Regions from separate parts of the Agrobacterium sp. 22-210-1 genome, predicted to be linked through region 2. Evidence: riboswitches for the same ligand, from Rfam matches in the RefSeq annotation. Region 2 holds a riboswitch; the other holds the start of a gene.
What was found. A riboswitch is a leader RNA that binds a small molecule or an ion and turns the genes downstream of it on or off. The one in region 2 is predicted to bind cobalamin.
Positions count from the first base shown of each region.

Region 1: another riboswitch for cobalamin. It lies ahead of ACQZ5F_RS14990 (ABC transporter substrate-binding protein); the one in region 2 lies ahead of nrdH (glutaredoxin-like protein NrdH).

Region 1 is NZ_JBNWCI010000002.1:446,388-453,409, reverse strand. Features, by position in the region: gene ACQZ5F_RS15005 (2-hydroxyacid dehydrogenase) at 1-902, opposite strand, end outside; gene argE (acetylornithine deacetylase) at 921-2,045, opposite strand; gene ACQZ5F_RS14995 (GNAT family N-acetyltransferase) at 2,286-3,164, shown strand; cobalamin riboswitch at 3,293-3,528, shown strand; gene ACQZ5F_RS14990 (ABC transporter substrate-binding protein) at 3,689-4,720, shown strand; gene ACQZ5F_RS14985 (FecCD family ABC transporter permease) at 4,717-5,745, shown strand; gene ACQZ5F_RS14980 (ABC transporter ATP-binding protein) at 5,742-6,542, shown strand; gene ACQZ5F_RS14975 (pseudoazurin) at 6,539-7,012, shown strand.
Region 2 is NZ_JBNWCI010000001.1:2,593,266-2,600,287, forward strand. Features, by position in the region: gene nrdE (class 1b ribonucleoside-diphosphate reductase subunit alpha) at 1-1,531, opposite strand, end outside; gene nrdI (class Ib ribonucleoside-diphosphate reductase assembly flavoprotein NrdI) at 1,519-1,917, opposite strand; gene nrdH (glutaredoxin-like protein NrdH) at 1,930-2,151, opposite strand; cobalamin riboswitch at 2,452-2,675, opposite strand; gene ACQZ5F_RS13005 (nucleoside triphosphate hydrolase) at 2,809-3,438, opposite strand; gene ACQZ5F_RS13010 (ATP-binding cassette domain-containing protein) at 3,435-4,217, opposite strand; gene ACQZ5F_RS13015 (ABC transporter permease) at 4,217-5,299, opposite strand; gene ACQZ5F_RS13020 (sugar ABC transporter substrate-binding protein) at 5,526-6,548, opposite strand; gene ACQZ5F_RS13025 (ROK family transcriptional regulator) at 6,814-7,022, shown strand, end outside.

The DNA of each region.
Region 1 (7,022 bases), on a different contig from region 2:
AGGCCGAGCGGCTCGAGGCCGGATTCGTATCGTTTGATATTGTCGACGACCGTGCGGGCGGCGGAATGGGGCTGGGTTACGCTGGCAATATGCGGCGTCAGGAGGATTTTCGGATGGGTCCAGAAACGATGGTCCCCAGGCAACGGCTCGGGATCTGTGACGTCGATCACCGCGCCGGAAAGCCTGCCGCTGTCGAGTGCATCGAGGAGTGCGCCATGGTCGAGCTGTCTGCCGCGCCCGGCATGGACGAGAGCCGCGCCATCCGGCAGCAGGCCAAGGCGCTCGGCATTTAGAAGCCCGGTAGTCTCGTCCGTCAGCGGCAACAGGCAGACGAGGATATTGCTGGTGGAAAGAATGGCTTTCAGCCCATCATCGCCGTGGTGGCAGGTGACGCCATCGATCTGGCGCGGAGAACGGCTCCAGCCGGCAAGCGGAAAACCGAAAGGTTTCAACCGTTCCAGTGCCGCAACGCCCAGCATGCCGAGGCCGAGAACGCCGACCCGGCATTCCTCCGCCTGCCGCTGGCCCGGCAGGGCTTTCCATAGGTTTTGGCGCTGCTGTTCCAGATAGGCCGGCAGGTTGCGGTGAAGGGCAAGCACGCCGAGGCAGACATATTCCTGCATCATACGGATGATGCCTTCATCCACCATGCGCACGACCTTCACCGTTTCCGGGATTGCATCGATGTGAAACTGGTCGACACCTGCGCCGATCGAAAACAGGATTTCGAGATTGCGGTAACGCGCGATATCCTCTGGCACCGTCCATGTGATGAGGTAACGCACCGCATCGGGATCGACAGTGGCGGCATCAATTGAAAACGGCAGGCCCGGCAGTTCGGTGGCGAGAGCCTGCCGGAAGATTTCGCCGCGCTTTGCGTCGGAATTGAAGAGAAACGTCATCTGAAATCCGTCATTCGGTTAAGCGGCGCAGCGGCGGCCGAGTGTTTCCAGCATCGACTGGCAGGCGGCAAGTTCGCCCGCGGTTATGAATTCGTCCGGCTTGTGGGCGCGGCCGATATCGCCCGGGCCGCAAATGATGGCATCTATTCCCGCCGCCTGGAAAAGCCCGGCCTCCGTGCCGTAGCTGACGGCTGCGAGGTTGGGGGTGCCGGTCAGTTGTTCCAGAAGCAAAGCAAGCGGCGCTTCGGCTGGAAGCGATAATGCGGGGTAAGCGCTCATCGGTGTCCATTCGATATCGACGCCCGTTGCGGCAAGCGCTTCGACGGCGCTTTGTACCGGCTCCAGCAGGGCGAGTGGTAAGACGCCCGAAATTGCCCGCGCTTCCAGTTCGATGGTGCAATGATCGGGGATGATGTTGATCGCCTGCCCGCCCTTGACCGTGCCGATCTGCAGCGAGGAATAGGGCGGCTCGAAGGTCGCCTCGAAAGGTCCCCGCGTCAGCGTATCGGCGGTTTGGACCGCCTTTGCCATGATGCCGGTCATCAGGTGAATGGCGTTTATCCCCTGATCCGGACGTGAGGAATGGCCGGACCGGCCGCGCAGGGTGATGCGCGCTGCGGCCTTGCCCTTATGGGCGCGAACGGCGCGCATATTGCTGGGTTCGCCGATGATGGCGCCCGCCGGCGGGGCACAAAGCTGCGGCAAGCTGGCGATGAGATGGGGAACGCCACGGCAGCCCGCCTCCTCGTCATAGGAAAAGGCAATATGCACCGGCCGTTCAAGCGCCATGCGCGAAAATGCCGGTGCTGCAGCGAGCACAATGGCGAGAAACCCTTTCATGTCGGTGGTTCCGCGCCCGTAAAGCCGGTCGTTTTCGGTTCTCAACCGAAACGGATCGGAAGACCATTCCGGTTCTCCGGCCGGCACCACATCCATGTGGCCGGAGAGGATGTAACCGGCGCGATCGGCCGGGCCGAACGTGGCGAAGAGGTTGGCGCGGTCGCCCTCCGGACCCGGCAACAGCGAGACTTTCGCGCCTTGGCTTTCCAGGTAGTCGGCGATCCATCCGGCAATATCGCCATTGGCGGTGCCGACAACGGACGGGAAGGCGACGAGACGCTCAAGGATTTCGATTGCGTTCATGGTCGTCCCCGCTGGTCGTCCCCACTGGCCGGTCGTTTATGCTGGCCGGATTATTCCTCGCAGAAGCTTAGAGTGGCCGGCGGCGTTTATCTGCTGAAATGCCGGTGATTTCGGTAGATTGTTGTGTCCTTCCAGTGCTTTCAGAAAATTCCTGCCGGCAGGGCCGGTTATCTTCGGATGTCATGGGCTGGGCTGCCGGGACCGAAGGTTCCGCGCCGGAGGGAATGAGAGCCGTTTGCTATGGAGCTGCTCAAAGTCGATAGTTTCGAGTTGCGGACCGTGGATATCGCGGATGTGGAGGCGGATCACCTGCATGCCCTCTCCATGGCTGTCGGATGGCGGTATCATGCCAATGAATGGTGTTTCCTGCGCCAATGCGGTGTCGGCCTTGCGGCGCTGGACGAGATCAACCGGGTTGTCGCGACCGCCATGCTTTTTCCCTATGATCGGGCTTTTGCGACGCTTGGCATGGTCATCGTTTCCCCACGCCTGCAGGGGCAGGGCGTAGCACCCTGGCTGGTCAGGCAGCTTGTGGCGAAATATCCTGCCGCTGCCTTGCGGTTGAATGCCACGGAGGTGTCGCGGCGGCTTTTTGCGGGGCTCGGTTTTACCGGAGATACGGAAAGGGTGCATCTTCTGCGCGGCAAGCCCCGCTGCACCACTGAAACGCCGCAGCTTGGCAAGAAGCAGAGGATCGAGCCGGTTTCGGAAGATCATCTGTCCGCCGTGGAAGATCTGGACCGGGAGGCTTTCGGCGTTTCACGCCGGGGCGTGCTGCGGCGTCTCCTGCGGGAAAACACCGGCTATGGCCTGTTCGAGGCGGATCGTCTGGCCGCCTTCGCGCTGCGGCGGGCGGCAGGGCGGGGCCACATCATCGGCCCGGTGGTTGCGGAGGGGGAAGCCGAGGCAGTCGCGCTGGTCAGGCGGCATTTTGCCGATCTCGACGACCAGCTTGTCCGGCTCGATGCCGTGCGCGATGACGGTTTTTTCACCGATTTTCTGGCGCAATCCGGGCTGGTGGTGATTGAAACACTGACGACGATGTCAAAAAATGCACCGCAGCCGGCAGGCACCGGCTCTGCTGGTATCTTTGCTCTGGCAGGCCCATCCCTTTGCTGAAGCGCGCCGCATCCCATCGAATTCATGTCACGCATTTTGGGTTCCTGTCGTGTGCATGCGTTTGTCGCAGGACAGTTTTCACACCCTTGGGAGACATTCTTTGGCGATTGACGCCTCGCCTCTTGCCCCTTATGTGAGAAGACGACGGTTCCTGCAGCCGAAAGGCGAAGGGATTAATAGGGAACATGGTGCGGGTGATTTTCATCGCCCAATGCCGTGGCTGCCCCCGCAACTGTAAGCGGATTGCCGCTCATCCCCGTGACGCCTTAAAGGCGTCATGCCACTGCATTCTCCGGAATGCGGGAAGGCAGATGAACGGCGCAAATCCGTGAGCCAGGAGACCTGCCGTCAAAATATGAACCATCGTTACGGGCGGGGAAGCCCGGAGGAGGAAATTGTAATGTTATTTCATAACATTTGGTTTGCGTCCCGTCGTTGTTCTCCGTACAAGACGTTCCGCTGTTGCTGCGCGTTCTAACGCCTGCTGCTCTGGAACAAGCGATTTAATTTCGACTGGAGAACACATGTTTAATCCTGGACGCCTGCCGGCCTATGCCGGCCTTCTGGCCGCTGTGCTTGCGGTTTTGCCTGCCGCTTCCGCTCATGCTGCCGAAACGGTCTATCCCCTGACGATCAACAGCTGCGGTCAGGACATCACCTTCAAACAGGCGCCCGCCCGCACGGTATCCGTTGGCCAGAGCACGACCGAGGTCCTTTATCTGCTGGGCGTTGCCGACAGGGTGGTGGGTACGGCGCTGTGGATCGGCCCGGTTTTGAAGGGTTATGAGGAGGCCAACGCCAAGGTGGAGCGGCTGGCCGACAATGATCCGAGTTTTGAGGCCGTTGTCGGCAAGAGGCCCGATCTCGTAACGACGCAGTTCCAGTGGCAGATCGGCCCCGAAGGTGTTGTCGGAACACCGGCGCAATTCGCCGAACTCGGTATTCCCGTTTATACCTCGCCTGCCGATTGCGTCGGCAAGGATAATTCCGGCGGCGGTGACGGCGTGCGCAAGACTGGCTTCACCATGGAGCTGATCTATCAGGAAATTCGCGATCTCGCGAAAATCTTCAACGTGCAGGATCGCGGCGAAGAGGTTGTCGCCGATCTGAAGAAACGTGAGGAGGCAGCCCGCGCCAAGATCGCTTCGGCGAATGGCAAGATTTCCGCCGTCTTCTGGTTCTCCAGCGCCGAACTGGATATCGACCCTTACGTGGCGGGCCGCCATGGCGCGCCCGGTTACATCATGTCGGCGCTCGGGCTGAAGAATGTCATCGAAAGCGATGAGGAATGGCCGACCGTTGGCTGGGAAACCATCGCCAAGGCCAATCCGTCCGTCATCGTCGCTGGCAAGATGGATCGCCGCCGTTTCCCGGCCGATGACGTTGCCGTCAAGCACAAGTTCCTCGCAGACGACCCCGTGGCCAGCATCATGCCCGCCGTCAAGCAAGGCCATGTCTTCGACATGGATGCGCAGGCGATGAACCCGACCATCCGCACGATCGAAGGCATTGAAACGCTGGCCGAGGCGATTTCGGCCGCCGGTCTCGCCAAGTGAACGGTTTTTCCGTCAATCTCGGCAGGGCGGGGCTGGCTTTTGCCGCGCTTGCCCTGCTGCTCGTCGCGCTGATGGCCGGAGCGGCCATCGGTGAGACCGCCATTCCCTTCGACGTGGTGGCGAAAACCATCGCCAACCGTGTCTTTCATGCCGGTTACCCGCTGGAGCCGCTGGATGAGGGCATCGTCTGGAGTTACCGTCTGAGCCGCGCCGTTGTCGCCGCCTGTTGCGGCGCTTCGCTGGCGCTTGCCGGTGCGGTGCTGCAATCGCTTTTGCGCAACCCGCTGGCCGACCCCTATATTCTCGGTATTTCCGCAGGCGCCTCCACCGGAGCGGTGGCGGTCGCGCTTCTGGGTATCGGGGCAGGGTTTCTGACCATGCCGGTGGGGGCGCTGATCGGGGCTTTTGTTGCGTTCTCGCTGGTCAGCCTTCTGGCGGTGCGCGCCGGCCATGGCAACAGCGCCATCATTCTGGCCGGCGTGGCCGGTTCGCAGCTGTTCAACGCCATGACCTCGTTCATCGTCACCAAATCCGCCAATGCCGAACAGGCGCGCGGCATCATGTTCTGGCTTCTCGGTAATCTTTCCGGTGTGCGCTGGCCCGATGTCTGGATGGCTTTGCCGGTCAGCATCGCCGGTCTTGCGGTGTGCCTCTGGTATTCCCGGGCACTGGATGCCTTCGCTTTCGGCGGTCAGGCCGCCGCCTCGCTCGGTATTCCGGTCCGCCGGACCTATGCGGTGCTGATTTCGGTTTCGGCGATCATGACGGCGGTCATGGTGTCGTTGGTTGGTTCCATCGGCTTTGTCGGTCTTGTCATTCCGCATGCGGCGCGCATCTTCGTCGGCGTTCGCCATGGCATGTTGCTGCCGGTGACGGCGTTGACCGGTGCTGTTTTCATGATCGTCGCCGATATTCTCTCGCGCATCGTCATTCCCGGTCAGGTGCTGCCGATCGGGGTCATCACCGCGCTCGTCGGCGCGCCGGCCTTTGCCTTCATTCTCGGGCAGAAAAGGGGGCGATCATGAGATTGTCCGCTCACGACCTGCATTTCCATGCCGGCAATGTCGATATCGTCCGGGGTGTTTCCATCGATGTCGGTTCCGGGGAGTTTCTGGGCATTATCGGCCCGAATGGTTCCGGCAAAAGCACGCTGCTTTCCATGCTGGCCGGTATCCGCAAGCCGCGCCGTGGCCACGTCACGCTTGGTGACGACGCGCTTGCCTCCTTCGGACGGCGTGATCTCGCCCGCCGATTGGCCTTTGTGGAGCAGCAGGCCGAAACCACCGAGCGTATTACGGCTCGACAGGCCGTCGAACTTGGACGCACCCCCTATCTCGGTCCGCTCTCCGCCTGGTCGGCCAATGACGACGCCATCGTTAATGCCGCGCTCGACAATGTCGACATGGCGGACAAGGCGGAACGATACTGGCATCACCTTTCCGGCGGCGAACGCCAGCGCCTGCATATCGCCCGCGCCCTGGCGCAGGAACCGCACATTCTGTTGCTCGACGAACCGACCAATCATCTTGATATCGGCCACCAGATCGGTCTGCTCGATCTGGTTCGCAGGCAGGGGCTGACGGTCGTGGCGGCGCTGCATGATCTCAATCACGCCGCCATGTTCTGCGACCGCGTCGCCATCATGCATCGGGGGCAGGTGATTGCGGCCGGTGCACCGCGCGAGGTGCTCACATCGGCGACGATCGCCGATGTTTTCGGGGTGCAGTCCGTCGTCACCACGGATGAAGGCGGCTTTTCCCATATTCGTTTTCTGCCGGCCCATGGGATGGCCGATCAGGCAAAGAAAGTATTGGCACGATGACGAGATTGAAAAAGCTTCGCCTTGGCGTGCAGCGGCGTAATGCTCTGGCCGGAATTGTATTGGCGCTGGCCACGGGCCTTCCCTTGCATGCCATGGCCGAAACCTTTGAGGTGAAAATGCTGAACCGGGGCGAAAAAGGCCCTATGGTGTTTGAGCCAGATTTTCTGGAGATCGCACCCGGTGACCGTGTGCGCTTCGTGCCGACCCACAAGAGCCACAATGCCGCGACCATCGACGGTATGGTTCCTGAAGGCGCCGAAGGCTTCAAGAGCCGCATCAACGACGAGTTCGAGACTGCTTTTGACAGGCCGGGCTTTTATGGCATCAAATGCTCGCCGCATTACGGCATGGGCATGGTCATGCTGATCAAGGTGGGCGAGGCGACCCTGCCGCAGAGCTACAGGGAAATCGATGTGCCCGGCCGAGCGAAACCCCGGCTGGACGATCTCTTTGAGCAGGCCGAAAAATGAGACGGCTCTG
Region 2 (7,022 bases):
AGATATTGGTGAAATCGACGCCTGCTTCAGAACCATAGAAGATGCGTTCGCGCGCCAGATAACCGTGCAGGTTCATCTGGCCAAGCCCGATGGCGTGGCTGGCATCATTGCCCTTTTCCACCGAGGGAACGGAGGAAATGTGGCTCATGTCCGACACTGCCGTCAGCGCCCGGATGGAGGTCTCGATCGTCTTGCCGAAATCGGCCGAATCCATCGCCGAGGCGATGTTCAGCGAGCCGAGATTGCAGGAAATATCCTTGCCCATATGGCTGTAGGACAAATCTGCATTGAATTCGCTCGCTTCGCTGACCTGCAGGATTTCCGAGCAGAGATTGCTCATGCTGATGCGGCCGGCGACCGGATTGGCGCGGTTCACCGTATCCTCAAACATGATGTATGGGTAACCGCTTTCGAACTGGATCTCGGCGATCACCTGGAAGAATTCGCGCGCCTTGATCTTCTTCTTGCGGATGCGGCTATCGGCGACCATCTCGTGATATTTTTCGCTGACAGAAATCTCGGTCAACGGCACGCCATAGACCCGCTCCACGTCATAGGGCGAGAACAGGTACATATCCTCGTTGTTGCGGGCGAGTTCGAAGGTGATGTCAGGGATAACCACTCCAAGCGACAGGGTCTTGATGCGGATTTTTTCGTCGGCGTTTTCGCGCTTGGTATCGAGGAAGCGCATGATGTCAGGGTGGTGGGCATGCAGGTAGACTGCGCCGGCACCCTGACGCGCACCGAGCTGGTTGGCGTAGGAAAAGCTGTCTTCCAATAGCTTCATGACAGGAATGACGCCGGAAGACTGGTTTTCGATCTGCTTGATCGGCGCTCCGAATTCGCGAATATTGGTCAGGGACAGCGCCACGCCGCCGCCGCGCTTCGAAAGCTGCAGCGCCGAATTGATGGAGCGGCCAATGCTTTCCATATTGTCTTCCACACGCAGCAGAAAACATGAGACCAGTTCACCACGGCTCTTTTTGCCGGCGTTGAGGAATGTCGGCGTTGCCGGCTGGAAGCGGCCGGAAATGATCTCGTCCATCAGGTCGCGGGCAAGCTGCTCATCGCCGCGCGCCAGAGCCAGCGCCACCATGCAGACGCGGTCCTCGTAACGCTCCAGATAGCGTTTTCCGTCGAAGGTCTTCAGCGTATAAGAGGTGTAATATTTGAAGGCACCGAGAAAGGTCGGAAAACGGAATTTCCGGGCATAGGCCTCGTCATAGAGATCTCGAACGAAATTGAAGGAGTACTGGTCCAGCACCTCCTGCTCGTAATAGCCCTCCGTCACCAGATAATCGAGCTTTTCCCTGAGGTTATGGAAAAAGACGGTGTTCTGGTTGACGTGCTGCAGGAAATATTGCCGGGCCGCAAGGCGGTCCTTGTCGAGCTGGATCTTTCCGTTCTCGTCGTAAAGGTTCAGCATCGCGTTCAGCGCATGATAGTCCAGAGCCGCTTCGAGCGGTTTCTGAGTTGTGGCTGCCGGCTGTTTGGCGTCCTTGCGCAGCGCGCTCGAGGTTAGCGTGTCCAAAATCGTTCCAATCCATGTTTGACGTTGGCGACATCTTCCTCCGTGCCGAGAAGCTCGAAGCGATAGAGAAACGGCACTGCGCATTTGCGCGAGACGATATCTCCGGCGGATGCGAAAGCTGCGCCAAAATTCGTGTTGCCCGCCGCGATGACACCGCGAATGAGATTTCGGTTGGAGGGCTCGTTCAAAAACCGGATGACCGGCTTCGGCACTGCCCCTTTCATACCGCCGCCGCCATAGGTGGGGGTAACGAGCACATAGGGCTCCGACACCTGAGGCACGTCATCCTCAGCACCGAGCGGCAGGCGAAACAAGCGCCGCCCGAGCTTCATAAGGAAACGATGCGTGTTTTCAGAGCGGCTGGAATAATAAACGATCAGCCCCATCACGCTGCCGCCTCAGCTGATCGCGCCGATCATATCCGGCCGGAAACCCGCCCAATGGCGTTCGCCGGCGACGACCACGGGAACCTGCATGTAACCGAGGCCGCGAACGTGATCGAGCGCATCCGCATCTTCAGAAATATCGACGATCTCATAGGGGACACCGATGCGGTCCAGCGCACGATAGGTGGCGGTGCATTGGACGCAGGCGGGCTTGCTGTAAACGGTGACGGTCATAATTTCCCTTTCGAAGCCGCTTTACACACGGCTCAACATTGCCGATTGCGGTCGCAATCGGGTGGATGGATCTGTCATTCAGGTGAGGCGCACGGCTTAGAGGGTTTGTCGCATTTCCGGACGGAAACCGGTGTCCCTGAAAATGTTCCGGGCCGCGTAAGATCACTCTCTACGCCGATGAGCGCAGGAACTTAAAAAAATGCACTGGCATGACTTCACCCCGAAGCTTGTTCTGGAGGGGGCAGAAAAGGGCGAACGCAATTCATTTGCGCCATACCTTCCTTCCGGACACCCCGCCCGTGGACGTTTGCGCTCAAGGCAGGTCTCCTGACTTGCGGGTCACAACATCTGTTCCGGCCTTCCCGGAGCTTTTGACCCCAGTGACCCAAATCGGAACGATGCTCGCCGCTTACAGTTGCGGGGGCAGTTTCGGCCTTGCTTCGCCATAATGGCGTTACGCACCGAATTCCCGTCTTAGCTCCCAATCCTTGCGAATCGGAAGAACCTCGAACACCACATATAGTATATGAGGAAATTTTCACGTCAATGAATAGACACAGGAAAGCCCCACCCTGTGGATCAAAAAGATTCAACACATGGTCAACAAAGGCTTAACGACAAGTGCGCCTTGCCGCCACAGGACGGGAAAGCGTTAATCTATTCCCAGATATCGATGTGAATATCGGCGGGGCGGGTATTCTCGATCACCCTTTTGCCGTTGGGAAGATCGTTTTCAAACAGCTTGGCGTGGACCGCAGCTGCATCAAGACCATAGCCCTGCCATCTGTTGCGCAGCCTCTCTTCAAGCACCGCGACGGACGGTCCAACGAAAATGGTGAGGTCGAAGTTATCGGAAAGCGCTGTCCAAGGCGCCTCGTTGAGCAGCAGATAATTGCCTTCAGCCAGGATGAAGCGGGTCTCAGGCGCGATGGCGCGGGCGGAAGCAATGGCGATTTCGCGGGAGCGGTCGAAAACCGGAACAAGCACCTCCTGCCCGCCCTTGCGAACGGCAAAGACGATATCGAGAAAACCACGCACGTCGAAGGTTTCGGGCGCGCCCTTACGCGACAGCAGCCCTCGCTCTTCAAGTATGCCATTGTCCATATGGAAGCCATCCATCGGCAGGACGGCGGCCGTTTCGTCCCGTGCGAGCAAAGCATCGCAAAGGGCATCCGCCAGCGTGGATTTGCCGGCCCCAGGGGGACCGGCAATAGCGAGGATAAAACGGGATTTACCTTCTGCCCGCCGAAGAACGTCTTCGGCGATCGTTTCAAGCTTCAGCGTCATGCGGCAAGCGTTTCCTTCGGCGCTTCCTTGGCGCCGGTCATGAAGGCGACGGCGTCGGACATGGAGTAGTCCTTCGGATTGATGACGCACAGGCGCTTGCCGAGCCGGTGGATATGGATGCGATCCGCAACCTCGAAAACATGCGGCATGTTGTGCGAGATGAGAACGATCGGCAACCCGCGCGAGCGCACGTCCAGAATAAGCTCCAGAACGCGCCGGCTTTCCTTGACACCAAGCGCCGCCGTCGGTTCGTCGAGTATGACGACCTTGGAGCCGAAGGCCGCCGCGCGCGCCACCGCTACACCCTGCCGCTGGCCGCCGGAGAGGGTTTCCACCGCCTGATTGATGTTCTGGATCGTCATCAGGCCGAGTTCCGAGAGTTTCTCGCGGGCGAATTTTTCCATGGCCGGACGATCCAGCGCGCGGAAAAGACTGCCCTGAATGCCGGCTTTGCGGATTTCCCGGCCGAGGAACATATTGTCGGCTATGGAAAGCGCCGGCGACAGCGCGAGGTTCTGATAGACCGTCTCGATGCCGGCCTTGCGCGCCTCGATGGGCGAGCGGAACTGCACGGGCTGGCCTTCCAGCCTGATCTCTCCCTCATCGGGCGTCACCGCACCGGAAATCGCCTTGATGAGCGAGGATTTGCCGGCGCCGTTATCGCCGATCACGGCCAGGATTTCTCCGGGATAAAGATCGAAATCGGCATGGTCGAGGGCGGTTACCCGGCCGTAGCGTTTGACGAGATTGCGTGCTGTGAGAATGGGTTCTTTTGCCATCAGCCTGCTACCTTTCTGATCCACTGGTCGATTGCGACAGCCATGATGATGAGGACGCCGATCAACAGATAGGTCCATTGCGGGTCGGTTCCGATGAGCCTGAGGCCGAGCGAAAAGACGCCGACGATCAGGGCACCGAAGATCATACCCATGATGGAGCCGCGCCCGCCGAACAGCGACAGGCCGCCAATGACCACTGCGGTAATGGATTCGATATTGGCGAATTGGCCGGCGGTCGGCGAAACCGAGCCGATGCGGCCGATCAAGGCCCAGCCGGCGAAGGCGCAGATGAGGCCGGACAGGGTATAAACGGTGGTCAACATACGCTTGACGTTGACGCCGGCAAGTTCGGCAGCATCCGGATCGTCACCCACAGCATAAAGATGGCGGCCCCAGGCGGTGCGGTTGAGCACATACCAGAGCAGGGCGACAAGCAGAACCATGGCGATGACGCCATAGGTGAAGACCGCGCTGCCGACACGGATATTGGCGCCGAAGAATTGCAGGATCGGCGCCTGCTGGGCGATATCCTGGGCTCGGATCGTCTCGTTTGCGGAATAGAGGAAGTTGGTCGCCAGTACAATCTGCCACATGCCGAGCGTGACGATGAAGGGCGGCAGCCTCATGCGCGAGACCAAAATACCGTTGATGAAGCCGCAAAATGCGCCGACGGCGAGGCCACAGAGAATGGAGAGTTCCGCCGGCAAGCCGTAACGGAAGGTGAACTGTCCCATGATGACGGAGGACAGAACCATGATCGCGCCAACCGACAGATCGATGCCCGCCGTCAGGATGACCAGCGACTGCGCCGCGCCGACAATACCGACGATGGCGACCTGCTGCAAAATAAGGGTCAGCGTGAAGGCCGAGAAAAACTTGCCGCCGAGGAGCAGGCCGAAAACAATCAGAGACAGCACCAGAACGATAAGCGGAACGGCCGCCGGACTGGAGTGGAGAAAGTGCTGTAGTTTTTCCAGAACACTCTTGTCGTGCGTATCGAAAGCGGCGACCTGCGTCGAACTTCCCGAAAGCACATTTTCAAATTCATTATGCGGCTGAGCCCGCACCGGCTGATCGCTCATGGATTTTCCTCCCGATCGCTCTATCGCATCCGCCCTGAAACAAGGGTCTACTTCCCAAAAGAATGACGCGTAGATTCAAAGTGTTGTGAAGCGGGCCAATCTCGTGTCTGCGGGACGCGCGGCGCGCTCGTTTGTTCCTTTGTCCGATCCCCCGGATCGTGCCTGATATTCATTCTGCTCCAAGGGCGGGGGCACGAATGCCCCCGCGGGTTTCAACGGTGAGGCATCAGCCCCAGCACTTGTTGAGACCTTCCTTCGTATCGATGGAGTCGAGCCCCTTGACCGGCTTGTCGGTTACCAGCGTCACACCGGTGTCGACGAAGTTCTTGCCTTCGGTCGGCTTCGGCTTTTCACCCGTATCGGCAAACTTCTTGACGGCTTCGACGCCGAGGGCTGCCATCAGCAGCGGATATTGCTGCGAGGTTGCACCGATCACACCTTCCGCCACGTTCTTGACGCCGGGGCAACCGCCGTCGACGGAAACGATCAGAACATCCTTTTCACGGCCAACCGCTTTCAGCGCTTCATAAGCGCCGGCAGCCGCAGGTTCGTTGATGGTGTGGACAACGTTGATGGTCGGGTCCTTCTGCAGCAGATTTTCCATCGCCGAGCGGCCGCCTTCTTCGTTACCATTGGTAACATCGTGACCAACGATACGTGGATCGTTTTCATCACCGATCTTGTTGATGTCCTTAACGTCGATGCCAAAGCCCTTCATGAAGCCTTGGTTACGCAGCACATCCACCGTCGGCTGGGAGGGGGTGAGGTTGAGGAAGGCGATTTTTGCGTCCTTGGCCTTATCACCAAGGGTGCCGGCGGCCCATTTGCCGATCAGCTCACCAGCCAGAAGATTGTCGGTGGCAAAGGTGGAATCGGCGGCATCGACGGGCTCCAGAGGCGTGTCGAGAGCGATCACCAGAAGGCCTGCGTCACGCGCCTTCTGCACGGCCGGAACGATGCCCTTGGTGTCAGATGCGGTGATCAGGATACCCTTGGCGCCATCGGCGATGCAGGTCTCGATGGCTGCGACCTGGCTTTCGGAATCGCCGTCGATCTTGCCGGCATAGGATTTCAGCGTCACGCCAAGTTCTTTGGCCTTGGCGGTCGCGCCTTCCTTCATCTTGACGAAGAAGGGATTGGTGTCGGTTTTGGTAATGAGGCAAACCGAAGTATCGGCCGCGGACGCGACGGAAGCGAAAGAAACGCCAAGCGCAAGCGCGCCCAGAAGAGCGGAAACAGTGGTCTTCATGAGATCCTCCCAATGGATATTTGAGCACCGTGACGGTTACCCGACGATCTCGTCTCCTCCGAGAACAATGATCGTTGACCCAGATGGAACCACCAAAGGAAACGCCTGTCAATAAATAAATCCGATTGAATTATTAATTCCGTATGGCATTCTAATATGCGGCAGGGAGGAATATCGCCGCCGTTGTTTACGTTGCGATAGCAAGATTGCCATAAAGCCTGCAGGTATCGGTCGTGACGGATATAGCGGGCGGGAGGATGACATTATGAGACAATCTGTCGAGACGGCGCCGCCTGCGCCGCCCACCATTATGGATATGAGCGGCGGCGCCAACCAGATCGGGGTGCGCGCTTATAATGAGCGGCTGGTGCTGTCGCTCGTGCGCCGCCATGGCGGATTGTCGAAAGCCGAAATATCCAGGCTTTGCGGCCTTTCGGCGCAAACTGTCTCGGTCATCATGCGCTTGCTGGAGAA